DNA from 2 places in the Enterococcus spodopteracolus genome. Region 1 is predicted to be linked to the other one. Evidence: a T-box and tRNA genes for the amino acid it is inferred to sense, from the RefSeq annotation. Region 1 holds a T-box; the other holds one or more tRNA genes.
What was found. A T-box is a leader RNA that pairs with one kind of tRNA and senses whether it is charged. The one in region 1 lies ahead of serS (serine--tRNA ligase), so its partner is inferred to be a tRNA-Ser.
Positions count from the first base shown of each region.

Region 2: it encodes a tRNA-Ser, which carries the amino acid that the T-box ahead of serS (serine--tRNA ligase) is inferred to sense. The anticodon was not compared.

Region 1 is NZ_JARJHD010000003.1:320,409-336,218, reverse strand. It holds gene croR (response regulator transcription factor CroR) at 343-1,032, shown strand; gene P3R27_RS06660 (sensor histidine kinase) at 1,019-2,224, shown strand; T-box leader at 2,250-2,462, shown strand; gene serS (serine--tRNA ligase) at 2,512-3,783, shown strand; gene guaB (IMP dehydrogenase) at 3,853-5,337, opposite strand; gene P3R27_RS06645 (hypothetical protein) at 5,610-5,942, opposite strand; gene P3R27_RS06640 (DUF1129 domain-containing protein) at 6,195-6,890, opposite strand; gene ychF (redox-regulated ATPase YchF) at 6,971-8,071, opposite strand; gene P3R27_RS06630 (DUF951 domain-containing protein) at 8,080-8,271, opposite strand; gene P3R27_RS06625 (ParB/RepB/Spo0J family partition protein) at 8,290-9,180, opposite strand; gene P3R27_RS06620 (ParA family protein) at 9,167-9,934, opposite strand; gene rsmG (16S rRNA (guanine(527)-N(7))-methyltransferase RsmG) at 9,946-10,659, opposite strand; partial or broken gene P3R27_RS06610 (lipase family protein) at 10,946-12,287, opposite strand; gene P3R27_RS06605 (hypothetical protein) at 12,287-12,805, opposite strand; gene P3R27_RS15190 (VanZ family protein) at 13,401-13,604, shown strand; gene mnmG (tRNA uridine-5-carboxymethylaminomethyl(34) synthesis enzyme MnmG) at 13,684-15,585, opposite strand; gene mnmE (tRNA uridine-5-carboxymethylaminomethyl(34) synthesis GTPase MnmE) at 15,600-15,810, opposite strand, start outside.
Region 2 is NZ_JARJHD010000002.1:87,950-103,759, reverse strand. It holds gene P3R27_RS03445 (DUF4118 domain-containing protein) at 1-477, opposite strand, end outside; gene P3R27_RS03440 (potassium-transporting ATPase subunit C) at 505-1,026, opposite strand; gene kdpB (potassium-transporting ATPase subunit KdpB) at 1,063-3,093, opposite strand; gene kdpA (potassium-transporting ATPase subunit KdpA) at 3,109-4,785, opposite strand; gene P3R27_RS03425 (dihydrofolate reductase) at 5,090-5,581, opposite strand; gene rpmG (50S ribosomal protein L33) at 5,664-5,828, opposite strand; gene P3R27_RS03415 (DUF2188 domain-containing protein) at 6,046-6,492, shown strand; gene asnB (asparagine synthase (glutamine-hydrolyzing)) at 6,619-8,514, opposite strand; gene P3R27_RS03405 (hypothetical protein) at 9,168-9,728, shown strand; tRNA gene P3R27_RS03400 (tRNA-Ser) at 10,516-10,603, opposite strand; gene P3R27_RS03395 (TetR/AcrR family transcriptional regulator) at 10,933-11,499, opposite strand; gene P3R27_RS03390 (DUF1576 domain-containing protein) at 11,753-13,087, shown strand; gene P3R27_RS03385 (hypothetical protein) at 13,056-13,391, shown strand; gene P3R27_RS03380 (TVP38/TMEM64 family protein) at 13,596-14,192, shown strand; gene P3R27_RS03375 (glycerophosphoryl diester phosphodiesterase membrane domain-containing protein) at 14,294-15,810, shown strand, end outside.

The DNA of each region.
Region 1 (15,810 bases):
ATCATTAAAAACGGGAAGCACAAAATCATTCGTTTTTAACGTGCTTTTCCTCCTATTTAAACTAGTTTCACCATGACAATGTTCATTTTTTAATTTGTTTGATCAAATTTCTTTTTTTCTTGCTATTGTTGTGTAAGTGTTCTCAATTCATTATTTCGTTTAATTGGTGTTTCTCCTTGATTTAAATCACTTTCTATTTTTGTTTCCTCTTTTATCTTAGATTTCCACCCTTCTCCCCTCTTCTTCTAAAATTTTCCTTAACAAAGCGCTGCTTTTATCTATTTATCTATTTTTTTGCTAAAATATTAAGAGTAAACACATTAATCGATGGAGGATCTACTTATGAAAATATTAATCGCAGATGACGACAAGGAAATTGTTGAATTACTTAGTATCTACGTACACAATGAAGGCTACGAAGCAGTAAAAGCCTATGATGGAAAAGAAGCATTATCGAAAGTAAGAACGATTCCTGATATTGAACTACTTATATTAGATATCATGATGCCCGAGATGGACGGCATGCAAGTGGTCAAAGAATTAAGAAAAGAATCTCAGATCCCAATCATCATGTTGACCGCGAAAACAACAGATATGGATAAAATCAAAGGATTAGTAGCTGGCGCAGATGATTATGTGACAAAACCATTCAATCCCCTTGAAGTGATGGCTAGAGTAAAATCTTTGTTACGCCGCACAAAAATGCAAGTCACACCGGATCAACCAGATGTACTGGAAGTAAATTCTTTGATTATCAATAAAGACTCGCACGAAGTCAAAACAATCGATGGAAAAGAAATCCAACTGACTGCCTTAGAATTTGGTATTCTATATCTTCTTGCAAGTCATCCTAACCATGTATTCAGTGCAGATGAAATCTTTGAACGTGTCTGGAAACAAGAAAGTATTGTTTCTGCTAAAACAGTAATGGTTCATGTTAGTCATTTAAGAGACAAGATTGAAGAAGCAACAGGTGGAGAAAAAGTCATTCAAACCGTTTGGGGAGTGGGCTATAAAATTGATGCAAGATAAAAAAGTGATCGAAAAACGACGCCGGATCAATCTGACATCTAAAGAAATCAGTGAATTATTAGCAGAAGGAATCATTACGATCATCCTTCTGCTTCTATTGAATGTAGCGATGTTGGTCATTATCAGTTCGATCATCAGTAGTTCACCTTCTTTGACAAACGCTATTTGGGATTCTAAAAATATTTTTGCCCAGCGTTTAGATAGTGATTTGTTTTGGAATGGTCGAAACTTTATTTTTCCTGTTTTCTTTTTATTAGATGTTGGTGTATTATACTGGCGATTGATTCGTCGCTACCGACAAATGCAATTACGACACATTATTAGTGAATTACATTATATCGCTAATGGCAATTATGACCATCGTATCCCTTTCGAATTAAGTGGCGACCTTAGTCGTGTAGTCAAAAGTATCAATGGTTTAGTGGACAGTACGGTAGCGGCGATTGAAGACGAACGTAAAATCGAAAAATCAAAAGACGAACTGATTACAAACGTCAGTCATGATATTCGCACACCTTTAACATCAATTATTGGCTATTTAGGTCTTATTGAAGATGGTCAATATCAAACAGAAGAAGATCTGTTGAAATATACCCACACTGCTTATGTCAAAGCGAAACAAATGAAATCACTGGTAGAAGATCTGTTCGAGTATACCAAGGTACGTCAGCCAGCGGTTCCTGTGAATTTTTCTGCATTTGATTTGATCCAATTGATTGAACAATTGGCAGCTGATTTTGAACTAGAAGCTTCTAAAAAGGAGATTCAAATTTTTGTTGAATCTCCAATCAATTCACTGATCATGGATGGTGATACTGAAAAGTTAGTTCGCGTATTCAATAATCTACTGACCAATGCCTTAAAATATGGCAAAGGTGCAACAAAGATCATCATTGGAATTGAAAAGCTTGGTTCGGAAGTTGTCGTTGTCGTCAAAAACAATGGTGCCATGATCCCCCAACAAGCCATTGACAATCTATTTGATCGATTTTACCGGGTGGAAGAATCCCGTTCACAAGAAACTGGCGGGACAGGGCTTGGTCTAGCCATTGCACAAAGTATCGTAGCATTGCACGGTGGCTATATCTATGCGAAGTCAGATCAAGATTGGACGTCTTTTATCATGCATTTCCCGCTTAAAAAAAATGAAAAGTTAGTCGGCAATCTGACAGAACATATTGACGGAAACTAAATTTTTCGCTATTCTTAGAATACAAATAAAAGAAAACAGTGAACCCAGTACATTTTATTTTTTTCAAGAGAGCTGATGGTTGGTGCAAATCAGTAAAAAATAATTTCGAAGTTCCAGTTCACCCGATGTGCCTTTCGAAATAAGAAAGGTCGGTAACAGCCGTTATCTGTTTACAAGTGCAGTCTCGATAGACTGAACTTGGGTGGTACCGCGAAACTCAAACTAGTTCGTCCCAAGATATTTCTTTGGATGAGCTGGTTTTTTTTTACAAAAAAGGAGGAAAAGAAATGTTAGATATTAAAATGATCCGTCAAAATGTTGACTATGTACAAGAAAAATTAACGTCACGTGGCGTTAAAAAAAAAGTCTTAGCGGAGTTTGTGGAGTTAGATGAATCTCGTAGAAAATTGTTGGTTGAAAGTGAAGAATTGAAAAAATACCGTAATGATGTATCTGCTGAAATCGCCCAATTAAAGCGTAATAAAGAAGAGGCAACTGCGAAGATCGCTGAAATGAAAGAAGTCGGTGGGAAAATCAAAGCACTAGACGAAGAAGTTGCACAAGTTGATGAAAAATTACAACAAATCGCTACAAGTCTCCCTAATTTACCTCATGATTCTGTGCCGGTGGGTAAAGATGAAGAGGATAACGTGGAAGCTCGTCGTTGGAGTGAACCTCGTCAATTTGCTTTTGAACCAAAACCTCACTGGGAAATTGCTGAAAATCTAGGTATTCTTGATTTTGAACGTGGGGCAAAAGTATCAGGAAGCCGCTTTGTTTACTATAAAGGATTAGGTGCTCGCTTAGAACGTGCCCTTTATAATTTTATGTTAGATCAACACGTCTATGAACATGGCTATACTGAAATGATGACACCTTACGCTGTAAACAGCCAAGCCATGTTTGGTACTGGTCAATTCCCCAAATTTAAAGAAGATGTTTTCCAATTAGCTGATACAGATTTAACTTTGATCCCAACAGCTGAAGTCCCTTTAACAAACTACTACAGCAATGAAATCTTAGCAAAAGAAGATTTACCTGTTTACTTCACTGCACTTAGCCCAGCATTCCGTTCAGAAGCAGGTAGTGCTGGTCGTGATACTCGTGGATTGATTCGTCTTCATCAGTTCAATAAAGTAGAAATGGTGAAATTTGCTGATGAAGAACATTCATATGAAGAACTTGAAAAAATGACCGCTGACGCAGAGGACATTTTGAAGAAACTGCACTTACCTTACCGTGTTATGACATTATCAACTGGGGATATGGGCTTTTCAGCAGCGAAAACCTACGATTTAGAAGTATGGATTCCTGCACAAGATACGTATCGTGAAATCAGTTCTTGCTCAAACTGTGAAGATTTCCAAGCGCGCCGTGCAATGATCCGTTACCGAGATGCAGATGGAAAAATCCATTATGCACATACATTGAATGGTTCTGGTTTAGCAGTTGGCCGTACGGTTGCTGCCATCCTTGAAAACTATCAAAATGAAGATGGTTCAGTCACAGTTCCAGAAGTACTCGTGCCTTACATGGGGAACCTAAAAGTAATCAAGTAAACAATAAAGCAGCTAAGTGATTCGTTGGCACGAATTGCTTAGCTGCTTTTTTATGATCAAGAAGTTTGATTATGATTCTACAGAATAGTTTGGTGCTTCTTTCGTAATTTGTACATCATGTGGGTGAGATTCTTTCAAACCACTGCCACTCATTTGAATGAACTGTGCATCATCTCTTAATTGTTTTAGGTTCGCTGATCCAACATAACCCATCCCTGATTTTAAACCACCAATCATTTGGAAGAGAATGTCTGCCACGCTTCCTTTGTACGCTACACGTCCTTCAATACCTTCTGGCACTAACTTATTGGCTTCATTCGTGCCACCTTGGAAGTAACGGTCTTTTGATCCTTTTTCCATGGCACCTAATGAGCCCATTCCACGGTATGTCTTGAAACGACGCCCTTGATAGATCTCAAATTCACCTGGAGATTCATCGGTTCCTGCTAACATACTACCTAACATGACAGCATGTCCACCCGCTGCTAAAGCTTTGACGATATCACCAGAATATTTAATCCCACCATCTGCAATAATGGTTTTACCATATTGGCGCGCAACTGATGCTGCATCGTAAATGGCTGTTAATTGGGGAACACCCACACCAGCAACCACACGTGTCGTACAAATCGAACCTGGTCCGATACCTACTTTGACCACGTCAACACCAACATCGTATAAAGCTTTTGTTGCTTCTGCTGTTGCTACATTACCAGCAATCAATGTTGCATCTTTAAATGTTGTGCGAATTTCTTGGATTTTACGGATTACACCTGCACTATGTCCATGCGCCGTATCAATGACAATGGCATCTGCGCCAGCATCAAGTAAAGCTTGTGCACGTTCAAATGTGTCGCTAGTGACACCAACTGCGGCAGCTACCAACAAACGACCATGTTCATCTTTTGCTGCATTTGGAAACTCGATTACTTTTTCGATATCTTTGATCGTGATCAAACCACTTAATCGACCTGCATCATCAACGATTGGTAGTTTTTCTATTTTATGTTGTTGTAAGATTTTTTCTGCATCTTTTAGAGAAGTGCCTACTGGGGCTGTTACTAAGTTTTCTTTTGTCATGACTTCGCTGATTTCGATATGAAAGTCTGTAACAAAACGCATATCACGGTTTGTAATGATTCCTACTAATTTGCGGTTTTCCAATGTTTCGACGATTGGAACTCCACTAATACGGTATCTGCTCATTAATTCTTCAGCATCTGCGACCAAGTGTTGTGGTGTCAAGAAGAATGGGTCAATGATTACACCACTTTCAGAACGTTTCACTTTACGTACTTCGTCTGCTTGTTCGCTGATTGTCATGTTTTTATGAATGACACCTAGACCACCCTGTCTTGCCATAGCAATCGCCATCTTGCTGTCAGTAACTGTATCCATACTTGCACTGATGATAGGAATATTCAATTTGATATTTTTTGCTAATTGTACACTCATATCCACTTCGTTTGGTAACACGTGACTTTCTGCTGGTATCAATAAGACATCATCAAAAGTAAATCCTTTTTTCGTGAACTTTGTTTCCCAGTTGGACATTTTTAGTACCACTCCTCTTGTTTAGTTTATCTACTAAAATAATCGATTTTCTTTTGTAAGTCAACAACTTCTACCAATCCCTTGTTTTTTCTAAGGAACTACTCAGTGAATCCTAAAAAAAGAACGTACCAGCATAATGAAGCGTCTCCTAATGTTTGATCAAAATCAAATATTAGTTAGCGTTTTCATGTGCTGCACGTTTTTTTCTTATTCAATATTTTTATTAAGCTGAAACTAGTACACTTCAAGAAAGAAAAGAGGCGTTTCACTTTTTAAACATTTGCTTCGATCAATTCTTTGATCGTTTCAATCTCATTCAAATAATATAGTTTATAGGGAATGCTTAAGCCTTTTTTCTTCGTCTCTTCGTCAAGATACTTTTCATCGACATCTGTATACACAAGTAAATCAGCAGCTAGTGTCTCCGGCTTTCTTGTATTATAGCTGATGAACTCCAGTTCGATTTTTGGCCCTAAAACAGACCGCATTTCTTTTTGAAACTTTCTTCCATGCCCGAGAATAAATTGTCCAGTTTTGATCCCTCCATATCCTAAAGGAGGTACTCCGTCAACATGAATAGAAAATATCCATTTAACTTTTTTCATATTCATTCACCCCTCATCGTTTAACTATCTCGCTCAACATGTTTTATAACATCAGTGAGCATCTCTATTATTTGATAATAACACTCTTTTATTATTTTTTATAATAATAAAAGAAGAGCGTTTTGAGATCATGGTCGTCACTGTAAGAACAATAGAAATAAACAGTAAAGAAGAGAACGTGCAGCGTAATGCTAACACGTTCTCTTCTTTACTGTTCGTCTCGTAAGTCACATAATTTCTAGATCCAATGAATTATCTTCTTGGAACAGAAAGACTGCCAACGATGCCATATTTTTTCTTTAAATAGTAACGCAACGCAAGAGCTGCTGCACCGATGATGATGATCACTACTGGATCTAATAACGGGTTCACAATTGGTGGCAACAAGGTTGTTGCTGAAAAAGCAATGACCCAGATCAATGTCGTTCCACCCAAAATCAACAAGGTTTTACCCATTCCAGGTTTTTTACTGCGATCAGCACCTGGATACTCATACTGGTAAATATACTTGTACATCAAGTAAAAGACCCATCCACCAATAGCTGAACCTAGTACAAGTGTGGTGATTCCATAAGCAGGCGTTGTTTCACGTGAAAACAATCCAGTGATTGCGATCATCACACTCAATAATCCGAGTAAGAGCAATGTATTGTCCAACCACATCAACGTTGGCGTCGAAGAAGTTTTCACTTCGACCGGTTTATTGATGATTGCTTCTGTTCTTTCAGATACCGTTCCAAATAATTGGCGGGCTGTTTTCCCACCTTTTTGTTCGGATACTAAAACGGGTAACATCTCATGCAAAGCCGTTACTTTTTCTTCTTCTGATAAATTCGCTGCTTCTAGCGACTTCTTTAAGTCAAAAATATATTGTTGATTACGTTTTGTTAGTTGTTCTTCTAACTGCGCATTTTCTTTTACGATTTCGCGTAACTGTTCTGCTTCCATTATTTTACAGTCCTCCTTAGACGCTGACGGTTGTCACAAAAGACATTTTAACATATCACATACACCGTATGATAGCCTTTTTATACATTAAAACGGAATAACATAACGTCGCCATCTTGAACGACATAGTCTTTCCCTTCTAATCGTACACGTCCGGCTTCTTTCGCTGCATGCATCGTTCCGTATTGGTCTAAATCTTCAAATGAGACTGTTTCTGCACGGATAAAGCCACGTTCAAAATCGGTATGAATGATTCCTGCAGCTTGTGGTGCTTTGATTCCTTTTTTGAACGTCCACGCACGAACTTCTTGTTCACCTGCTGTAAAGTATGTTGCTAATCCTAATAGGTCATACGCCGCACGAATCAATTGATCCAACCCTGACTCTTCAATGCCTAATGCTTCAAGAAACTCTGCTTTATCTTCGTCGTCCAGCTCAGCAATTTCTTCTTCTGCTCTGGCGCTAACGACAATAACTTCTGCGTTTTCTTCTGCAGCAAAATTACGCACTGCTTGAACATACTCATTCGCATCAGCATTGGCTACTTCATCTTCTGCCACATTAGCAACATACAAGATCGGTTTTGTTGTTAACAAGAATAAAGATTTAACGATTTTTTGTTCTTCTTCTGTAAATTCGATCGAACGTGCTGAACGTCCATCTTCTAATACTGGTTTGATTTTCTCCAACACCGCTAATTCAGCAACTGCATCTTTATCTTTTGTTTTTGCAATTTTTGCCACACGTGTATATCGCTTCGTCACTGACTCTAAATCAGCTAAGACAAGCTCTAGATTGATCGTATCAATATCTGCTAAAGGATCGACACGTCCTTCTACGTGTGTGATGTTGTCATCGTCAAAACAACGAACGACATGACAGATTGCATCTACTTGGCGAATATGACTTAAAAATTGGTTTCCTAATCCTTCGCCTTTACTTGCACCCTTAGCGATTCCAGCAATATCTGTAAATTCAAAGGTTGTTGGTACAGTTTTCTTTGGTTTTACTAATTCGGTTAAACGTTGTAAACGCCAATCGGGTACTTCAACCATTCCAATATTTGGATCAATAGTCGCAAAAGGATAGTTGGCAGCCTCTGCTCCCGCCTTTGTAATTGCATTGAACAAAGTTGATTTTCCTACGTTGGGTAAACCCACAATTCCAGCAGTTAATGCCATAAATTCATTCACTCTTTCTCTACATTTTTTTCAAGTACTTTTTTCATTTTTTTCTCAAATTCTCGACGGGTCATCATCACGATATGACCGCAATTCATACATTTGATTTTGATATCAGCGCCCATTCGGATAATCTCCCAACGGTTCGTTTGACAAGCATGAGGTTTTTTCATTTCTACGATATCATGTAAGTCGTACATAACATAGCCTCCCTCTGTTTATTCTTCATCAAATTGAATATTTAGAATATCAAGAATTCTAGTTAAATCATTTTGTGAAAGATATTCGATTTCGATTTTACCTTTCCCATTCTTTTCTTGGATGGCGACACTTGTTCCAAATTTATCCATCAAGCGATCTTCACTCTCACGGATATAATACGGTTTTTCCTTTGCTAAACGTGGGATTTTTTTCTTTTCTTGCCCATCATTTTGATTCAGCTCGGAAACGATCTGCTCTAATTGTCGAACCGTTAGATTTTCTGTTACGACACGATTGGCTAATTTTAATATCAATTGTTTATTTTTTAATCCAAGTAACGTACGAGCTTGTCCCATAGATAATCGTTGATCTTGGACCATTTCTTTCACTAAATCAGGCAATGTCAATAAACGCAAATAGTTTGCGATATAAGGACGACTTTTCCCTAAACGACTTGCAACTTCAGCTTGTGTCAACTTTAAGTTCTTCATCAACATCTCGTAAGCTTCTGCTTCTTCTAAAGGATTTAAGTCTTCACGTTGTAAGTTTTCTAAAACTGCAACTTGCATCATCGCTTCTTCGTCGAAATCTCTGACAATTGCAGGAATCGTTTCTTTTCCAGCTAACTTAGACGCCCGGAAACGACGTTCACCTGCGATGATCTCATAACCTTTCACCGACGAACGACGAACAATGATCGGTTGAAAGACACCGGAGTACTCGATCGAGTTCGCTAATTCTTGCAATGATACTTCTTCAAATGTTTTACGTGGTTGATACGGATTAGGACGCAATTCGTTGAGTGGCAACTGAATGACAGTTTCATCTTTCACGTTAACTGTTTCTAAATTTTCCAAATCTTGAAACAGCGCGTCGATTCCCCGACCTAGTCCTTTACTTTTCTTCACGATCGACCACTTCCTTTGCTAATGCTTGATACACTTCAGCGCCCCTGGAACGCGGATCATAATCAATGATAGGTTTTCCATGACTTGGTGCTTCTGACAAACGAATGTTTCGAGGAATCACTGTCTCATACACTTTTTCACGGAAATACTTCCGCACTTCTTCCACCACTTCATTTCCTAGATTCGTTCGAGCGTCATACATCGTCAATAATACCCCTTCGATTTCCAATTCAGGGTTGAAGTGTTTTTGAACCAAGCGAACAGTATTCAGTAGTTGACTTAACCCTTCTAATGCATAGTACTCACACTGCACAGGGATCAAAATCGAATCACTTGCAGTAAATGAGTTGATGGTTAGATGACCTAGAGATGGTGGGCAATCAATTAAAATGTAGTCATACTGATCGTTGACTTCAGCCAGTGAACTTTTTAAACGTGATTCTCTTGCCATCATTGAGGTCAATTCAATCTCTGCTCCCGCTAATTGAAGAGTGGCAGGCACAATGCTCAAGTTTTCATGTTCAGTAGCAATTGTCGCTTCAGGAATTGGTAACTCATTGACTAATACATCATAAATATCTTGTGTCACATCAGGTTTACGAATGCCTACTCCGCTAGTGGCATTTCCTTGTGCATCCATATCTACTAGCAACACTTGTTTACCTAAACTTGCTAAACAAGCACCTAGATTTACAGTTGTCGTTGTTTTACCAACGCCGCCTTTTTGATTTGCAACGGATATAATTTGTGCCATCTCTTCTCCTCCTACTTGATTGGTTGCTTATTCGGCAACCCAGGTTTTCTTGGATACTTCTTCGGTGTTGGTTTTTTCTTCTGTATAATCAGAATGTGGCGTTTGTCCGAGACTTTAGGTAGTTCAATTGCTTGCTCTCCGATAAATTTACCACCTAATTGCGCAATCGCTGGTTTCGCTTCTGCCAATTCTTCTTCGCTTTTCGCAGCTTTCAGTGCATAGAAATAGCCCTCTTGTTTCACTAATGGTAAACACAGTTCCGTCAATACATTTAAACGTGCCACTGCACGAGCAGTCACAAAATCAAATGATGCACGGAATTGCGAATTTTGCCCAAATGTTTCTGCACGATCATGATAAAGAGATGCATCGATTTCTAATTGATTCGTTAACTCAGTTAAAAAAGTGATTCGCTTATTCAAGGAATCAACAATCGTTATTTGTAACTCAGGAAAAGCAATTTTTAAAGGAATACTTGGAAACCCAGCCCCTGAGCCGACGTCACATAAAGTCAGGCCAGTTGAAAAATCAACATCAAATGCCAACGTCAATGAATCATAAAAGTGTTTTAAGTAAACTTCTTCTCGATCAGTGATCGCCGTCAAATTCATTTTTTCATTCCACTCCACTAATAAATGAAAATAACTGTCAAACTGCGCCATTTGCTTATCCGATAAATGAATGTCTTTTTCTGCCAAGACTTGGCGAAATTCTTCTGGTGTCATAATTTATCCTTTCATTGTGAAACAGCTAATTGTTTCACAGAATCTCTTCCTACTTTAACGCAAAATGAGCCGAGTTGCAATCTTTCTATATATAAATTTAAAGGAGGTTATGCCAAATTCGGAAGTAGGTAAATTCTTGTTCTACAATAAAAAAATAATCCGCCCTCGGACAACACAAAAAGAGTGTGCTGCCCATTGCTCACACTCCTTTATTTTCTATTATTTAGTTAGACAACAATCACTTCTCAATAGTGCTTTTATCGATCGTTCACTTTTGTAGCAAGGGTTAGAACAATTGATTCGCTAATTCTTTGTCACGTGCCACCATTTCATTGATTTTTTGGGTGATTTCATCGGCGAGCGTTTGAAACTGTTCCGACATCTGATCGATCTGGCAGATCTTATCTCTAAATTCCTGTGTTGGCTCATCGACAATCTCTCATTTTGTACAATTAACTTCGGCTAATGTTTCAATTACCTCGTTGTACGTCAAATGTGGCGTATAATTGCGTATTCTTCCCAACCAGTCATTCCCTAACTCTTCCAACTCCGTGATCCCGCTTTGGTAAATCACGCGAACATTGCTCATCGCCTCATCAAATTTACTTGCTGCGGTCCGTACGACAGCTAATGCTTGGCTATCTTCTAAATAAATTTTTTCTGATTGAGAAAGTCCGCCGCCACTTGCAGTCAGCTTCTTACCTAACTCTTTTAAGGTCAAGAATTCTTTGACTTGAACCTTGAGCCACTCATTTTCTTCTTTCACACGCTTGATTTCATCTAGCGTATGCTCGCCACTGACTGCTAGTAGTTTGATCATTGCTTCGTTTTCCAAAAGTGTTTGTTGCCACAAAGTTGCGGCTAACAAGATCCCCCCCTTGCCATCGACGTATACGATGATTTGACCATGCTTATCGATATAATTTTCTTCTTCATCTGTTCTGAATTGATCCAGCGAATGGCCAAATGTTTCCCAGCCCGAATTATCGATTCCAAAACTATTGATTGGAAGCATCCCTTTCCCACCAGTGAAAAGCCCACTCGTGACGACATCCGAAGTGTCGTAGATATTGATCAGGGTACCGTTATGATTATCGAATAAGGCTTATGCAAGCCCTGGTCCTGCCGCGCCGTACGTCACAGCCATTGATTGCTGCGACAAAAAGTGCTTTAGCGCCACCTAATGAGTGCCCTGTCGTTGAGATCGTATAGCCATCTGATTTGGGATACTGCTTTTCAATTTCACGGGCATAGTTCAAGGCAGAAGCAAATGCACCATTTGAGTGTTTGTTGCTCTCCCAAATCTCCACGAGGTTAGTATGCCAATCTTTGAGCGAAGTCGTGCCAGCGTAAGCAATCGTAAGGTTTTTGGTGATGACGGAGTCGGGGAAGCCAGGTAATTTTCTTAATTGCTCTTCATTGTACCCAAGATATTCCTCTTTTATTTTAGCAACTACCATTGCTTGCATACTATTTTTCTTTGGCTTAGATTCATTACCGATTTTGTCTTTATTTGTATCTACTGTTTTTATGACTATATAAGGGATTTCTTTTACTAGATGATTTACTTTTATCAATCCATCTTCAACTTTATACACAGAATCAGATAGCCACCTATTTTGATCCATCAATCTATCCCTCCTTCGTAATAGATAATTTGTTCATCTGCCATAATCGAATTAATTTTTTCTTTTCTTTTTGTAATATAATAAGGACCAGTTCCAGTGCTATCAGAAATCATGTATATAGGTTTATTTGTTTCTGCGGAAATAGTACTTAAACTTACTTCCTCCTCATATACTCCATTAACAGTGAAATAAATGGTCAAAAAATTCATCGGACTCACTGAATATCCAGTGAATTCAATTTTAGTTATCTCCTCATATTCTCTGACCTCTAACAATGCTTTCAAATATTCTTCCGTAGTCATTTCACCTTGTCCGCAGTCATACTTTCTGAAAATTTCTTCTTCTTTCTCCCGATTGTTTACATAGAGACGATAATTGTTATACACATAATTCGCCAGATCCTTCTGTATTTCCAGCAATTCTTGAAGATCTTCTTCTCTTTTATCCATGTAGATCTTTCCTCCGATTCCTCCTAAGATAATGATCACTAATACAACTAACCAAAGCCGTTTGTTCATAGATCCTCCTTTCAGTTAGCTACTATTTTTGTCAATGCTTCACAATAAGATACGTATAGTTCATTTTATTCTGCGATCACATTTCAATATTAAGTTATTTTATGTATACTTATAGAGAGAAAGACAAGTGTTGTGACGTATATTTTTTATAAAGTTAATCTCAATTGATTATAACAAAAATAAGGAGGTTTTTTAGATCGAAACAAAAATAAAATTGTTATTTTTAAAATTTTTAATGCTACTTTCTTGCCTGCTTTTTTCTCGATGTTTTTTCATGCGTTATCTCTATTATTATTCTATTACGCTTTTTCCACCATCTGGCCCTGTCGATTTTTGGGTTCCTTTCTTCTTAGTGATAATCATTACGTTATTCCTTTATGTCAGTCTTCACTGTGCTTTCACAAGAAACATCTATCGGGAATGGCTGGTCTTTTTTTCTTTGCTGTACATCACCTTTCTCATTTATTTACTTTTCTTAAAAAATATCGGGATACGAGGCGTAGAATTTCAGCTATTTTCGTGGGTGAAGGATTTGATTTATGGTGATCCAATGATTGTGCTGTTTAATATTTTACTGTTTCTACCTTTAGGCTAGATTTTACCAGTAAGTTGGAAGAATACTATCTTAGTCCTTTCAGCTGTCTTAGGCGTTGAATGGATCCAATATTTCTTTTACCTAGGTATTTTTGATTTAGGGGATGTTTTTGTAAATACTTGTGGGTTTCTTATTGGTGCATGTATAAATAGGTGGCTGATCAGTCGATGGGATATTCAGGTTTCTTCTTTTTTACATAAGTGATTTACTCTATGTTCTTGCTAACAAAAAAAGAGCCGACGAATCAATCATTCGTCGGCTCTTTTTTTGTTTAGTGCTTTATTTAAGCAGATGTTTCCACTTTCGCAATCTTCCCTTGTTCGATGTAGACCATCAAGATGCTTAGGTCCGCTGGATTGACACCGCTGATGCGGCTTGCTTGTGCGATGGTTTCTGGACGGATTTTTTGAAGCTTTTGTTTTGCTTCCGTTGCTAATCCGTTGATCGCAGCGTAGTCAATGTTTTCTGGGATGCGTTTGGCTTCCATTCGTTTTAGTTTTTCTACTTTTTCTAATGCTTTTTTGATGTATCCTTCATATTTTAGTTGAATTTCAACTTGCTCGATTTCTTTACGTGTTAACTCCGCATTTTCTGGAATAAATCGTAATAGATCGGCATAGGTGATTTCTGGGCGACGCAAGAAATCACTTGCTAGCACACCATCTTTTAATGGTGCAGCATTTAATTCTGCTAAAAAGGCTTGGACTTCTGCTGTCGGTTTGATACGAACGTTCATCAAACGTTTGATTTCTTGTTCAACTGCTGCTTTCTTTTTCAAATAAGCAGTATACTGTTCTTCTTTTACTAGACCGATCTGGTGACCCATTTCTGTTAGGCGTAGATCAGCATTATCATGACGAAGAAGTAAACGATATTCTGCCCGGGATGTCAGTAAGCGATAAGGTTCATTCGTTCCTTTTGTGACTAAATCATCGATCATGACACCGATATAGCCGTCACTACGTTTGATGACTAATGGCTCTTTTCCTTGAACTTTCAATGCTGCATTGATTCCTGCAATCAGCCCTTGTCCCGCTGCTTCTTCATATCCACTTGTCCCATTGGTTTGACCGGCCGTATAAAGATTTTCTACGACTTTCGTTTCTAATGTTGGACGCAACTGGTGTGGTTCGACTACATCGTACTCAATGGCATAGCCCGTACGCATCATCTCTGCTTTTTCTAATCCAGCAATCGAATGCAACATATCCACTTGGACGTCTTCTGGAAGTGAAGTTGAAAGTCCTTGAACATACACTTCTTCTGTATTCAATCCTTCTGGTTCTAAAAAGAGTTGATGACGTGGTTTGTCTGCAAAACGGACGATTTTGTCTTCAATTGAAGGACAGTAACGTGCGCCGACGCCTTCAACGATTCCTGTAAACATTGGTGCGCGGTGTAGATTGTCACGAATGATTTGATGGGTCGTTTCACCTGTATAAGTCAACCAACAAGGTTCTTGTTCTAAGTTATAGGCACTGTCCGGTGTGGCAAAGCTAAAATGATTTGGCTCCTTGTCTCCCGGTTGTTCTTCTGTGACAGAGTAATCGATCGTACTTGATTTCACACGTGGAGGCGTTCCGGTTTTAAAACGATCAATGGCAAAACCTAATTCTTTTAAATGATTGGCTAAACCAATTGATGGTTGTGAGTTATTCGGACCAGACGAATATTTTAATTCACCGATAATAATCTCACCACGTAATGCGGTACCTGCAGTGATAACGACTGCTTTTGAACGATAGCTTGCACCTGTTGAAGTGACTACACCACGACAAACCCCATCTTCAACGATCAATTCTTCAACGATTCCTTGTCTTAGTGTCAAATCCTCTTCTTTTTCAATTGTATGTTTCATTTCACTGGCATAGGCATGCTTGTCTGCTTGTGCACGTAATGCTCGGACAGCAGGTCCTTTCCCAGTGTTCAACATTCTCATTTGAATGTATGTCTTATCAATGTTCTTACCCATTTCGCCGCCTAGTGCATCAATCTCGCGTACGACAACGCCTTTGGCTGGACCGCCGACGGAAGGGTTACATGGCATAAATGCCACCATATCTAAATTGATCGTTAATAGTAACGTTTTTGACCCCATACGTGCAGCAGCCAAAGCGGCTTCTGAACCAGCATGTCCTGCACCGACAACGATCACATCATATTCTTCTGCTTGATAATGATTCAAGAACTGTTCCTCCTTTATTTTCCAAGACAAAATTGACTAAACAATTGTGTGATCAATTCATCTTGGACACTATCTCCTACGACTTCACCAAGGTAATCCCAACAGCGAGTCATATCCATTTGAACTAGGTCAACAGGCATACCTGCATCGATTCCTGCGATCACTTCTTGTAAAGAGATGGCCGCTTTTTCGAGCAAAGCAATATGACGGGTATTGGATACATAA
Region 2 (15,810 bases), on a different contig from region 1:
TTCTTTTACTTCGATTCCAGTCACTTCTTCAACGATATCATTCAAGCTTTCAATATGTTGGACGTTGATCGTTGTATGGACATTGATTCCCGCGTTCAATAATTCTTCAATATCTTGATATCGCTTGCGATTTCTTGATCCTGGCGCATTACTATGGGCTAATTCATCGATCAAAACGATTTCTGGCTGACGTTTGATAATGGCATCAATATTAGGTTCACTCAAAGTCAGCCCCTTATACGTCACTTCTTTTAAAGGGATCTGTGGTAACCCTTCTAATAATTGATTCGTATCCGGGCGATCATGCGGTTCGATGTAGCCTACCACAATGTCTTTACCTAGTAAGCTAAGCTCTTGTGCTTCCGCCAGCATCGCATAAGTCTTGCCGACTCCCGCCGCGAAACCAAAATACACGCGTAGACGTCCTCGGCTTTTTTCACGCTGGTGTAACATTTCTGAAACATCCTGTCTTTCCATCTTTGTTTCTCCTAACCCCTCTGCCACCTACATGTTATCAAGTGACAGATTCAATTCAAGCACGTTGACAAACATTCGATCTGAAAACCAATCCTTCTGTGCTTTTTCCTGTATTATAGCACGAATCTTAGTAACGTCTTCTCCCCGCTCTTTAGCGATACGAGACACTTGACTTTCTGCGGCTGCCACACTGATATGCGGATCAACACCGCTTGCAGAGTTTGTGACTAGATCGATTGGGATCTCCATAGTTTGATCGTTTTGTTGGGCCAATTTTGTTTTATTTTCTACTAATTTCTTTTGCTCCAATGAGGTTGGTGAAAGTTGGGTCACGTCTTGCCCTCTTCCATTAAAATAAGCTGCCTGTTGAAAGGATTGTCCAATCAACGAAGAGCCGACCATCTTCCCTGAAACAACTCTCTGACTGCCATTGGCTTGATGGGCAAAGAAAAGTTGACCGATACCAGTAACAGCGACGGTGTATAGCCCGCCAAGGACTAGTATGCTGAGGAATAAAAAACTAAGCTGTGCTCTAAGGATCTTTTTCATAGGTGAATTCCTTCTTTCTGCAAAATGTCTTTCTTTTTATATTAAGAAAAAACTCAAAGCGAGATCGATCACTTTGATGAATATGAATGGGGCAATTAAACCACCTAATCCATAGACCAATAAATTATGCCGCAAAATCTGACTAGCAGGTTTTTCTGTATACTTGACTCCTTTTAACGCTAAAGGAATCAATGCGACAATAATCACTGCATTATAGATAACAGCCGATAAAATCGCTGTAAGAGGACTACCTAGTGCCATGATATTCAACTGGGCCAATTCGGGATAGATCCCATAAAACAAGACTGGGATCACAGCAAAATATTTTGCGACGTCATTTGCAATACTAAATGTGGTCAAGGCACCTCTAGTCATCAATAATTGTTTACCGATACGTACGACCTTCAATAGCTTCGTGGGACTAGAATCTAAATCAATCATATTGCCTGCTTCTTTTGCTGCTTGTGTCCCTGTATTCATTGCCACTGCCACATCTGCTTGTGCTAATGCTGGCGCGTCGTTCGTTCCATCACCTGTCATTGCTACAAGATGTCCTTTTTCTTGATAGTCACGAATAAGATTCATTTTATTTTCAGGTGTTGCTTCTGCGAGAAAGTCGTCGACTCCCGCCTCAGCCGCAATCGCCGCTGCTGTCAAAGGATTATCTCCTGTGATCATGATAGTTTTGATCCCCATTTTACGCATATCTGCAAAGTTTTCCTGTACGCCATTTTTTACAATGTCTTTGAGATAAATGACCCCCATCACTTGATCATTTTTTACAACCACCAAAGGAGTTCCGCCAGCTTGGGCAACTTTTGCAACGATTTGATCACATTCTTCTGGGTATTGTCCACCACGTGCCTGCACATATTTCTTGATCGTATCGGCGGCACCTTTACGGATCTGATCGCCACGATAATCCATGCCGCTCATGCGGGTTTGCGCACTAAAATCAATGAATTTCACTTCGGATTTTTCAAAAATACGTTCCCGCAAAGCAAATTTTTCTTTAGCTAAAATGACAATACTACGGCCTTCTGCCGTCTCATCTGCCAAAGATGAGAGTTGTGCTGCATCAGCTAATTGTTGTTCTGTGACGCCATTGACAGGTAAGAATTCACTTGCCCGACGATTTCCTAAAGTAATCGTTCCTGTTTTATCTAACAGTAATACATCAACATCTCCCGCTGCTTCGATGGCACGACCACTCATTGCGATCACGTTTTCTTTCGTTAACCGACTCATTCCAGCAATTCCGATCGATGAAATCAATGCACCGATCGTCGTTGGCGCTAAACATACGAATAAAGCAATGACAACGATCGTCGCAATCGGCGCCCCTTTCCCTGACAGCTGACTACTGAATTCGGTAAAAGGAACTAAACTAACAGAGACCGCTAAAAAGATGATCGTTAACGTGATCAAAAAGATTTGTAACCCGATCTCATTCGGGGTTTTCTTTCGTTGAGTTCCTTCCACCATCGAAATCATTTGATCTAAAAAGGAGTGTCCATTTTCGGATGTCACACGAATCACCAGGTAATCAGAAACCACCGTCGTCCCACCAGTAACGGCACTTCGATCGCCCCCTGATTCACGGATCACTGGCGCTGATTCCCCTGTGATGGCACTTTCGTCCACGGAAGCAGCTCCTTCGATCACATCACCATCCGCCGGAATTTGTTGACCCGATACTACGTATATCAGATCCCCTTTTTTGAGATCAGAAGATTTGATCTCAATAAATTCTTGGTTTTCAATATCTTCTAAGCGATTGATCTTATAAGTGATCACTTCTTTTTTCGCTTGCTTCAAGCTATTTGCCTGCGCTTTTCCGCGACCTTCTGCGACTGCTTCGGCAAAATTTGCAAACAACAAGGTAATCCATAACAAACAGGTGATCGTTATAGTAAACCATAAAGGCACCGTTGTTTGCTCAAAGCAAAGGATCGTCGCTAAGATCGCTCCGATGTAGACCATGAACATCACTGGGTTTTTGATTTGTTGTCTTGGGTCTAATTTGACAAAGGCTTCTTTGATTGCCCATACATAAATAGTTTTCATTTGATTTTACTCCTTCTAACTTAAGGTAAAATGATCAGCGATCGGACCTAACGCCAAGGCTGGTAAAAAGCTTAATGCTCCGACAATAAGGATAACAATCATCAACATAGAGATGAATGTACCGTTCGTTGTTGAAAGTGTTCCATCATTGATCGCGATCGTTTTCTTTCTTCCCATGTTTTCAGCCAAAAACAAAATAGCAACGATCGGAATGTAGCGAGAGCACAACATCAAGACACTTCCTAAAAGATTTAGAAACGGTGTATCTGCCGACAACCCACCAAATGCACTCCCGTTATTATTTGCTAGAGAAGTCACATTATAAAGCAACTCACTAAATCCATGAGGCCCTTTATTGGTCAACCAAGTTAAAACATCAGGATGCAGCGAAACGGCCATCGTACCAAATAATGTCAATAATACCGGCGTCAAAATCACTAAACTAGCCATTTTGATATCAAAAGCCTCGATTTTCTTGCCTAAATATTCTGGCGTACGCCCGACAAGTAGCCCAGCGATAAAAACAGTCAGTAGTAGAAATGCCAACATGCCATATAATCCACTACCCACACCACCAAAGATAATCTCCCCTAATTGCATCAAGAAAAGCGGGATACCACCACCGAGAGACGTAAAACTGTCCAACATCGCATTGACGGATCCATTCGATGCTGCTGTTGTGCTAACAGCCCATAAACTTGACCATCCCACACCAAAACGTACTTCTTTTCCTTCCATATTCTGTGAACCCAGTACATCCGTAAAAACGAGTCCATGATATTCACTAATTGCTACACCTATAAAAGCTGCAAAAAGAAAAACAAACGAAACGATTAGAATCGTTCGACCTTGTTTCCATTCTTTGACCCAGTAACCAAAAGCAAAAATCAATGCTGTAGGGATCAACAAGATGGCGAGATTCTCGATGAAATTAGAAAAGATCGTCGGATTTTCAAATGGATAAGCGGAATTGGCACCAAAAAATCCACCACCATTGGTTCCTAATTGCTTGATGGCTACTTGACTGGCCACAGGTCCTAGATATAACCATAAAGATTCTCCAGATAAACCAGTGTAAGACATCCCATGACTAAACGTTTGAACCACGCCTTGGGAAATCAGAAGTACAGCGGTAATTAATGAAAGTGGTAAAAAAATGTAAAGCAAACTACGTATTAGATCTTGCCAAAAATTGCCCAATTGGCTTGATTTCCTTTGAACGATGCCGCGGATCAATGCACAAAGAACCGCTAAACCTACAGCTGCTGACAAGAAATTTTGAACAGTCAAACCAAGCATTTGCGTCGTATTCGACAGTGTCAATTCTCCCGCGTAGGCTTGCCAGTTGGTATTTGTCACAAAACTAACTGCTGTATTCACGGCTAAATCAAATGACAGATTTTCCACGCCATTATTGCCAGGAAGCCAACCTTGGACCATCAATAATCCGGTTAAAAATAGCAAAGAACAGATTCCAACACCCAACACATGCGCTAAATAACGCTTCGCCGTCATTTTCCTTTGACTCTCAGGACCTATCAATTGATAAAAAAAGCGTTCGATTGGTTGGATGAAACGTACATATTTTGGTGTTTCCCCTGTCATGATCAACTTGATGTACCACCCAAGAGGTGCGGCTAAAACAAGTAGAATAAAAAAGAAAAACAACCCTTGAAATACTGCACTCATCATTGCTCTTCCCCCTTAAATAAAAACCAGAATAGATAAGCTAACAAAATAATACTGATACAACCTAAAAATAAGATCATTTTCTTCCTCTCCTTTGTTTTCATCATAGACAAAGGACTATAAAGATAGTGTTAATATTCAAGAAATTTCTTTATATGTTCTTTATACAACATAAAAAACAGCTAAATCTTAAGGAGCAAAGCTCGCTTGACTTAGCTGTTTCTCTATAAAAAAAGATGCGCCCATGATCTTGAACATCTCCTTTTATTTCTTTCAATCATCCATTTTCTGCATCAATGATCAGAGCTTACTTTCTTACCCATTTTTGAAAACGATGGGCATAATGGTTTTCTTGATCCGTGATACCGATATGTTCTTCTGCTAGTTCAAAATCACTAAAGTCGATCTCTCCAATATACGTATCTCCCTCGAACTCACCATCGATCAGTGTTCGCCAAATAATCCCAGTCTGGGGCAAAAGTTCTTGAAAGATCCGACTTCCACCAGAAACATAAATATCTTCTGAAACAGTCTCAGCAAAAGCCAATAATTCATCGATCGAATGCATGACTTCTGCATTTTCTTTGACCTCAAAATCTTTTTGGGTAGTCAACACGATGATGTGGCGATAAGGAAGAGATAGGTCGCCCATGCCTTCATATGTTTTACGCCCCATCACTAATAAACGATCCACCGTATGTTCTCTGAAAAAACGCATATCATTTGGCAAACGCCAAGGCAATAACCCATCTTTACCGATCAATCCATTCTTGTCTTGGGCCCACATGGAAATAAACATTTTGAATCGCTCCTTTCATCTACTACTTGATTATACTAAAAATAAAAAAGCTTGGGTACAGACCCAAACTTTTTTAGACATATTATTTTGTTTCGCGGTGCAAAGTAACTTTACGTTCGCGTGGGCAATATTTTTGCTTTTCCAAACGATCAGGATTGTTACGTTTGTTTTTGTTAGTTAGGTAGTTACGTTCTTTACAAGAAGTACACTCTAAAGTAATGTTTACGCGCATGATTTTCCCTCCCATTTATACTAGAATCCTCTAAGATGACTCTCAGACTTGATTATCTTACCATGATTTTTATCAGATTACTAGCCTTTTTCACGATTTTGTTAAGTAGTTCTACTTGACGAGCAAAAAACAAGCACAGCAAAAATTGAAACAGATGATTTTTCTTTTTACCAAGTTGAGATTACACTTGTTATAGTAGTAAAATCAATTATTCTTTTAGGAGGACTTAGCTATGCCTTGGAATATGAAAGATTTTCCACCAGCCATGAAGAACTTAGAAGAGTTGACTAAAAAGAAAGCAATCGATATCGGCAATGCGCTTTTAGATGAAGGTTATCCTGATGATCGAGCAATCCCGATTGCGATCAGTCAAGCGAAAGAATGGGTTGAAAGTGCAGATGAAAAAGAGAAGAAAGCTTTCTCAAAAGAGAAAAATCCACAAAAAAAGGACAAGCATGAGAGCAATCCGCGAGCGGCTAAATTATTAGACGCTACAGTCGAAGTCAAATTCGAAGAAGATCATTGGATCGTTCGCTCTAAAGTCGCTGAAAAAGCAAGCAATCACTTCGATCATAAAGAAGACGCCATTGAAAAAGGAAAAGAAGTAGCTCGTAATAAAGAAACATCCTTGATGATCTATAAAAAAGATGGCACATTTGAGCGAGAAGTCCATTACTGATTGTATACTATCGTCCCTTTGAATAAAAAATCAACTCATTCCGATTGACGGCAAAAAACGAAGAGTCTGCCCATTATGGATCGGCACTCTTCGTTTTTGCGTTCAATAGAAACATTGTTGGATCGTCTAAACTGTTACATATTGGATTGGTTCAGCTTGGGGAATCGTTTCATCCACAAAATAAACTTTGTACCACGTCAAGAAACTGAAAATCGTCCAAATCTTACGTTGTTCTTCACTTCTACCTTCATGATGATCATCAAGTAATTGGATGATTTTAGCTTGATCAAAGAACTCTGTCGCAAAATCAGCTTCAAATAATTCTTTTACTTGGTGATAGCCATGTTCTTCTTTCAGCCAAGCTTTGATCGGTACAGGGAAACCAAGTTTTACACGATTTGACCATTCTTCAGGCAGATGCTTGTTCGCAGCTTGTCTAAAGACATCTTTCGTATTGTTTTGATTCAATAAATACTTACTTGGGATTTGTTGCGCTAATTTCATTACTTCGATATCAAGAAGTGGTACCCGCACTTCCAGTGAACTTGCCATTGAAAGTTTGTCGGCTTTTAACAAAATATCTTTTGGCATCCATTGGTGTAAGTCAACATATTGCATCTTGTTAATCTCGTCTTGGATTCCTTCAGTTTTTGCATAATGTTCTGCCATGATTTCTTTAACTGTTGGGGCTTGTTGAAATTCTGGCGTCAACAGGTTGGCCGCTTCGTTTTCTTCAAAGATCCGTGCATGTCCGATAAAATATTCTTTGGCAGGCGCTAATGATTCATATAAATGGATCCTACCATGGAAATTACGCATCTTGCCGATTTTTCTACCTAAGTTATAGCGAGTACCTTTTGGTAATTTTTTCAATCCTTGAGCAATCACTCGGATAAATTTTGAATTTGTGTGGAAGCCATATGATTGATAGCCAGCAAATAATTCATCTGCCCCTTCGCCAGATTGAACGACTCGTACACTTTGTGCCGCAAGATTCGCTAAGAAATACAACGGTACACAAGATGGATTAGAATCTGGTTCATCTAAATGGTATTGAATCAAAGGGAAAGCCTTAAAGGACATGTCTCCATCAATGACAGCTGCGGTGTTATCCAAGTCAAGCATTTCTGTTAATTTACGTGCCTCGATTGCTTCATTATAGGTTTTATCATCAAAGCCTATTGAGAAAGAATGGTCTGGTTTCAAAACAGAAGTCACATAACTTGAATCGACCCCACTTGATAAGAAAGAGCCAACTTCCACATCACTGATCGTGTGTGCTTCGATCGATGCTTTCACTGTTTCATCAATTTGATCGATCCATTCTTGACGGCTTTGTGTGCCTTTTTCTTCAAAGTTCGCATCCCAATACTGTTGGATATCCATGTGGCCATCTTTGTAAGTGAAATAATGACCTTCTGGTAAACGATAGACGCCTTTAAAGAATGTTTCCCCATTTAAAGGAGAATATTGAAACGTCATATATGGTTTCAATGCTTCCCGATTCAATTCTTTATTGAAATCTGGATGTGGTAAAAAACTCTTGATTTCAGAACCAAACATCAAAGTTCCGTTCATTTCAGCATAGTAATATGGTTTGATCCCAAAATGGTCTCTTGCACCGAATAATTCTTTTTTCTCATTATCCCAAATCGCAAAAGCAAACATTCCACGTACTTTTTGCAATAACTCAGTTCCCCATTCTTCATAGCCATGTAATAAAACTTCTGTATCTGCATGGGTTTTAAAAATATGACCTGCATCGATCAATTCTTTTCTAAGTGGTTGATAGTTGTAGATTTCTCCATTAAAAATAATGATTTTTGTTTGGTCTTCATTGTAAATGGGCTGTGTGCCCCCTTCTAAGTCAATAATACTTAGACGTCTGAAACCCAAAGCCACATCACGATCAATGTATTCACCGGAACTATTCGGTCCACGGTGAATGATGCGATCCATCATGTCATTGATGATTGCTTTTTTATTATCTTTGTCATTAACAAATCCTACGATTCCGCACATTTATTTCACATCCTACTAAAATTACTATTCCATTATTATGTCCACATGAATCTTATCACAGGAAGGCATTCAGAATGAATGATTTTCACTCTTACAATTTCGTCACATGAAAACAAATAAAATGAAAACTCTCTATCTTTAAAAAAAGTAGACTCAACAATTAATTTAACATGTTTTATCCTAGGAAGCTACTGGATTCTTCTATAGTTTACAAATATTTCATGTTATTCATAAATAGGGAGATTTTTGTAGACATATATCTTCAAAATAACAAGCGATTTCATTTTCTATTTCAATCTAAGATTTTCTTTGCTTGCGCTTTGATAGAAGGCTTTTTATCCATCTCTGTCTTTTACGTCCGCATGTAAGAAAATCATCATGCGTGAAAAAAAAAGTACGTTATTCTGTTTGGTAGAAGTGAGAACTACTTGGCATAATATTAAAAAAACTTTTTATTCGCCTCTTATTTCATTTGAAAATAACTAAGTATCTCTTTGCACTACCTGCTTCACTTTATAGAATAGGTAAATTTCAAGAAATAAAAACCAATATACAATAACTATAACCTGCTATCAAATCACTTGACGAAAAAACGAATTTCGGAGATGCTCAATCTAAGAACATATTTTATTTTAAAGTTAGGAAGGATGAACATGAAAATCGGAAAAGTATTATTAGGGATATTGTTAGGGGTAACAACTATTATTGGGGCATTTATATTAGGTATCATGCTATTCCCGTTATTTGCACCAGAAATTCAAAACACGACAGTTCAAGAAACCACGAAAACTTCACAGACAAAAAGGACCGAACGTTCATTAACCACGACAGAAACAACAAGCCCAAATGATCAACAGCTAGTAAATCAAACAACTCCACAAGGACAAACCCAAGATCCAATTTTGGAAAAGGCATTAAACACACCTGCTACACCATTGAGCGCCTTTAGCTCAGATCCTTATGATTGGGATTTAAATCAAGCGAATATTACGAACGGCACCGCTCAGTCTATCGGCTGGATTCAAGCAGAAGACTCAACTGGAAGAATAGAAGTTGAATATCACTGCTTCGCTTGCGACACGAATTGGAACGGCAGAAATTACGCCTATGAATGGAATGGCCAAACAACGACGACTAAAATAACTCCTTTTACAATCGTTGGAATACCTTGTGAACATCAAAAATCCTTAAAAAATCATGGCTATATTAGTTGATTTCAGATAAATAGAAAATCTATATAAAAAAGAGAACAGAATACTTGAATACAAGAAAGCAAGCGCACAAACCAAAAAGACTACACCGTCGTTTAGATTTCTGCGCTTATCTTCTTGTAAATAAATTTTTATCGTTTACTAAAGTAATGGACTCGCCGATTTTCATATCGCAATAAAAAAAACCACTTGAAGCTCGATGATAAAAATCAAAATCGGCAATCACTACTTTTATACAATTTTTTCTTCTATCCTGCTTATTTCAAGAATTTTTTAAAACAACCTCTTCCATCCTAACGAAAAAATAATCCTCATGTTCATTCAACCTTCCAGTATAATTTAAATATCAATGTGCAAGACATTGAAATAAATCAGGGTGGTAGATATAGATGGCAATTTATTATTTTAACAAAAAAACAGATGCGCGAGGAAATCACGAAGTCCACGTGATCTCATGTACGCATTGTCCAGAGGATGCACTTTTTATTGGCATATTTTCTACATGTGAAGAAGCCTTACATAAAGCAAACACAACCCACTCATCTAAAAGTTTTGATGGTTGTTCTCATTGTTGCAAAGACTGTCATAGCGGTTGATTTTCAAGGGATAGCTAGGCTGTTCCTTATTGTTTCTTTCTTTTACAGAGAACTTTCTTTCTACATGAATCGGTCATATTTGAAAATTTGCAAATTACATAAAAGGAGTACCAAAAGGGGAGTCAAAAAATATTTCAGGGTAAAAAATCAACAAAAAAGACACGACCTAAATCGTGTCTAAACGTTGGTATATAAGGAAGGTACGGGATTTGAACCCGTGCACCACATTACTGCGGCTCGCCGGATTTCGAGTCCGGTGCATTACCACTCTGCCAACCTTCCATGCCTACTATTTTTAATCTTTTTTCTAAAAATGTCAAGAGGTATTATGCACTCCTGTTAATCTTATTTGTTTTGTAAACTGGTCATTTAAATACCGCAACAGTTATGTTTAAATCCGAAAACACTTTTCAAATTACATGATTGGAATAAAATAGCTTACGGGACATTCGTCCTCTCACCATCAAAAAACGAATAAACGGCGTTAACAGTAGAAGTAACCCCTTCGAAAGTTAAGACGCCATCCACTAAAATTTGAAGCACGTTTTTCGTGGATAGCGCCTTATTTCTCGAGGCTAAAAAACTTCTGTCTCAACCTCATGATGTTGTAATTAGCGTATTTTTTCTGGATTTTCAATTGCAAGTACAGAATCGACCGTCGTTTTGATGATCGAAATGATTTGCTCTTCTGTAGGATGCATGATACTAGAAGACATCAATGAAGCAATACCAGTGATGGTTACCCAAGTACCAGTATGAAGCGCATCAATATACGCTTCCGATAAATCTTTATATCGGGCGTCCTCTTTTAATAACTTACGGAAATAATTATAAGAAAAATCATGCATCTTTTGACCATTTCCATGTTCATCGATATATAAAGCCATGTAAAGGCTATGGTTTTTCTTAGCGAAATAAATATAATTCAATCCTAAATCGATGATTTTATCTCCTGTACGCTCTACAGGAAACACTTCTTCTTCTAACTGTTGGAAGATGACATCTAATAGCGTATTTTTTAAATCTTCCATGTTTTTGAACTCTAAGTAAATCGGTTGGGTCGATATCCCCATCTTTTTCGCGATATTTCGTGCAGTGAAACCTTTAAATCCTTCTTTAGCAACCACTTCATATGCAGCTTTCAGAATTTGATCCTTCGTATAGACTTTTCTTCTCATAATAAACTCCCCCACTTCATGCTACAGTCTCTGTTCTTTTATTTTAACCGATATTGATCAATTATTGCAAATAATATACCTAAATTGTTATATTTTAAAGCATATATGTGTTTTTTATTGGTTTTCTCAATTTTCTAAATATTTTTTTACGTAATTTGTTTCCCCTTACAATTTTTGATTTTGTGTTGAATTTAAGTTGACCTAAAGTTTTCTTTCAAGTTATAGTTAAATAAAAAGGAAAAGAAGGTGTGTAATGAAGAATAAAAGTGACGTTATTTATATTCATCCCCAAAAAAGAATCATTTCTCAAAGAAAAAACTATTTTTACCTTATTTTTACAGGCGTGTTTTTTTTGATTATTGGCTTGCTTAGCGATTCTTTATCGAATAACCTCGTAGGATTAATGGTGATCATAACCTCCCCCAGTAATCTTTTGACCGACTATATTGCTTTAGGTGGATTTGGAAGCGCATTTATGAATGTAGGACTCCTCACATTATCTTCTGTCTTACTAGCCTATCGCCATAAAGTCATGTTGAATGGTGCGATGTTTGCTTCCATATTGACTGTCGCAGGTTTTTCATTCTTTGGGAAAAATCTATACAATTCCATCTCCATTATCCTCGGTGTTTATTTATATGCCTATTTTATGCACAAACCATTTTCTCAATATGTAATGATTGGCTTATTTGGTAGTGCACTCTCCCCTGTTGTCAGCTATATTACATTCGGAATGGGTTTACCAATCCTTCAAGGTGCTTTCCTGGGTAATTTAGCCGGTTTGATCGCTGGCTTTTTATTGCCGATCCTAGCTGTTCAGACTCTGACCTTTCATCGTGGTTTTACACTTTATAATATCGGTTTTACTTCAGGGTTGATTGCTATGTTGGTGACAGGTATCCTTCGGCAATTTAGTTATTCGATCGAAGTGCATTCGATTCTCTCGACTGATTACCATCATGAATTGACTTGGATCATTTTTTTATTCTTTTTATTAACCGCTGTTTGTGGCTTCTTCTTTAATGCATTCAAATTGAAAGGATTACGTGAAATCTTTGAGTCTTCTGGAAAACTTACAACAGATTTCATCGGCACATCAGGTATCGGCGCCACCTTGATCAATATGGGCTTGGTTGGCTTGTTATTGATGTCGTATGTCTTGCTGGTCGGTGGTGTGCTAAATGGACCTGTGGTGGGAGGAATCATCTCAGTAGCTGGTTTCAGCTCATTTGGAAGTCATGTTAAAAATTGTTTTCCGATTTTGATTGGTATCTACATTGCCTCAATATTAGGAACAATGCATGATATGACCGAAACAACCATGCTCGTAGCTGCGATTTTCGGTACAGGCCTTGCCCCGATCAGTGGATTTTATGGCGGCGTTTATGGAGTGATTGCAGGCTTTTTACATATTACTCTTGTCCATAATCTCAGCACATTACACGGAGGATTGAATCTATATAATAGTGGGTTTTCAACGGGATTTATTGCTGGTATACTAGTGCCTATCCTAGAAAATTTTACGTTTGCAGGGAAGGGAAAGAACGCACATGGAAATGGAAAAAGAACTATCAAAGAGGATCATTGATGAATTTCTCACGTATTTTTACGAACATGAGATCAATGAGATTCGTATTGGCTTAGAATATACAGATGAAGGACTATATATCGAATTTCAAGGAACAACAAAAAATTCGCCAAAAGATTTGAATACATTGGCCTCACTGTTGAATACACCTAGAGATCCTAGTATGGAGATCTATTACCACGAATTGCTAGGTACCCCTTCCCATGGCCAAGAATCCTATCGATTACTTGGGAATCTGATCGATGATGTGGAAATCATGTATGATTCGCCAATTTTAAACATCAAGATTTTTCGCCGGATTTAAATGTGAAATAGCCATGAAAGTTTTATAGATCATAAAATTAAGTAAATAAGACTCTAGATGGATGTTTTATTTTGTTTCATCCTCTATACTTGGTTTGAACTTACAAAATTGTTTGTTGTTTCTCACTTGAAATAGTGGCGCGCAGTTACGCTTTTCAGGTAAAATACAATTATCAGATGAAAACTTCGAAGGAGTTGACTAGGGATGAACGTTGCAGTATCTCGTAAATTAATGAATATTATATCGATCATCGGTATTGGTTTATCAATTGCACTCACGATTTATTTTATTAATCTAGGCGTCTTTAAAGATTTGAACGCATTAAGAGGTCTTGTAGGTGATTCAATTATTTTAGGACCGATAATCTTTATCTTGATCCAAATACTGCAAGTCGTTATACCGATCATTCCTGGAGGGATCAGCACCGCAGCAGGTGTCCTGATTTTTGGTCCTTACGCTGGCTTTATCTATAATTATGTTGGTATTTGTATCGGTTCGATCATTATTTTCCTATTAGGTAGAAAATATGGAAAACCATTTATCCTGTCGATGATTAGTGATAAAACATATGACAAATATATTGGTTGGCTAGAAAACCAAAGTCGTTTTGAAAAGCTTTTTGCGCTAGCGATCTTTTTACCAGTAGCACCAGACGATGCCTTGTGTTTAATGGCTGGCTTGACAAATATCTCAGTCAAAAAATACACGTTGATTATTTTGATTGCTAAACCCTTATCGATCTTTTTGTACAGCATGGCATTGATTTATGGTGGTAACTTCCTGACTGGCTTGTTAGGATGATTTCTTAATAGATACACTGTGAGTACTGCAATGAAAGGTTCCTGCAGTACTCCTTTTTTATGTTTTTTGCGCTATAATGTTAGGAGTAGGTGATAATAATGATCGTTTATTTAAAACGAAGTTTAGGAAATGCTTGGGATTTCTTGAAAGGAACACAAGCTTATTTTCGTGATGTAGTTCTAATGCATGGGTTTATTTTGTTTATTTGTTTGCCTTTGCTTGGTAGTATGACACGCTTGATTTTACAACGTGGGTCGATCGATTATCTTTCAACGGATAATATCCCCACACTGATTTCGCAACATCCAGGAGTTTTCTTCTCCTTGATTGCTGTCTTATTGTTGATTTTGCTCTTAGTCTATTTTGAGTTTACTTTTTTGCTAATGAGTGTTTATTTCATCAAAAAACAAGAACCAATTTCATTGAAGCAATTATTGCAGTTGACCATCCGACAAATAAAAAAAGTTCGTCCGATGATTTTTTTATTTTTCTTAGCTTACTTTTTTTTGATTTTACCGATCAGCGGGTTAAGTTTTAATTCAGATTTACTTTCTAAAATAAAAATCCCTGCATTTATTATGGATTTTATTTTTACTAATCGCTGGATCATCGTAAGTTCTTTTCTACTCGTCTATGTCTTCCTCGGTTATATCGGCATTCGTTTAATCTTTGCATTACCTGAAATGATTTTAAGAGATCGCCCATTTCGTGAAGCGATCCGTGAGAGTTGGCGTTTGACCAAAGCACGTTTTTTTGCGATTTCAGGTCAATTTTTAGTGATCAGTGGTACAATTTTATTGATTTCAACAATCAGTTACTTGGCGATCTTGTCAGGTCAGATCTTTGTTGAGGAATATTTTTCCGATTACTCATTGATTAGTGCTGTTTTTGCCATGACACTCTTACAAGGTGTTCTTTTGTTCAATATCGTGATGTCCACCGTCGGAATTTTTTACGTCATTGTAGACTTTATGGATGATGAAGGTTTCTTACCAGATATTCCCAGCTGGTTCTCTTCACAAGAAGTGCCAAAAAAACACACAGCTTTAAAAAATACTGCGTTTACTTTATTTGCTGTTTTCTTCGGTGTTGGTGTTTGTATTTACAATATGAATTACCTGACATCTGCTTCTGAAACAAAACCTCTAACGATTTCCCATCGTGGCGTTAGCTTAGGAAACAGCGCACAAAACACGATAGCTGCACTAGAAAAGACGAGCAAAGATTATCATCCAGATTATGTAGAAATGGACATCCAAGAAACAAAAGATGGTCAATTCGTGGTCATGCATGATTTCAATTTAAGAAATTTGACTGGAGTCAATAAAGCACCGCAAGACCTAACTTTAGCAGAACTGGAAAAATTAACTGTGACTGAAAATGGTGCCAAAGAGCCATTGGTTTCATTCGATACGTATTTAAACCGAGCAAATGAACTGAACCAAAAATTATTGATCGAAATCAAAACGACTCGAAAAGACTCGGATGATTTAGTTGAAAATTTTGTTGAAAAATACGAAGAAACTATTTTAACGCATAGACATATTTTACAAAGTTTGACTTACCAAACAGTGTCCGATTTAAAAGCGGAAAACCCTAATTTTTACGTTGGCTATAT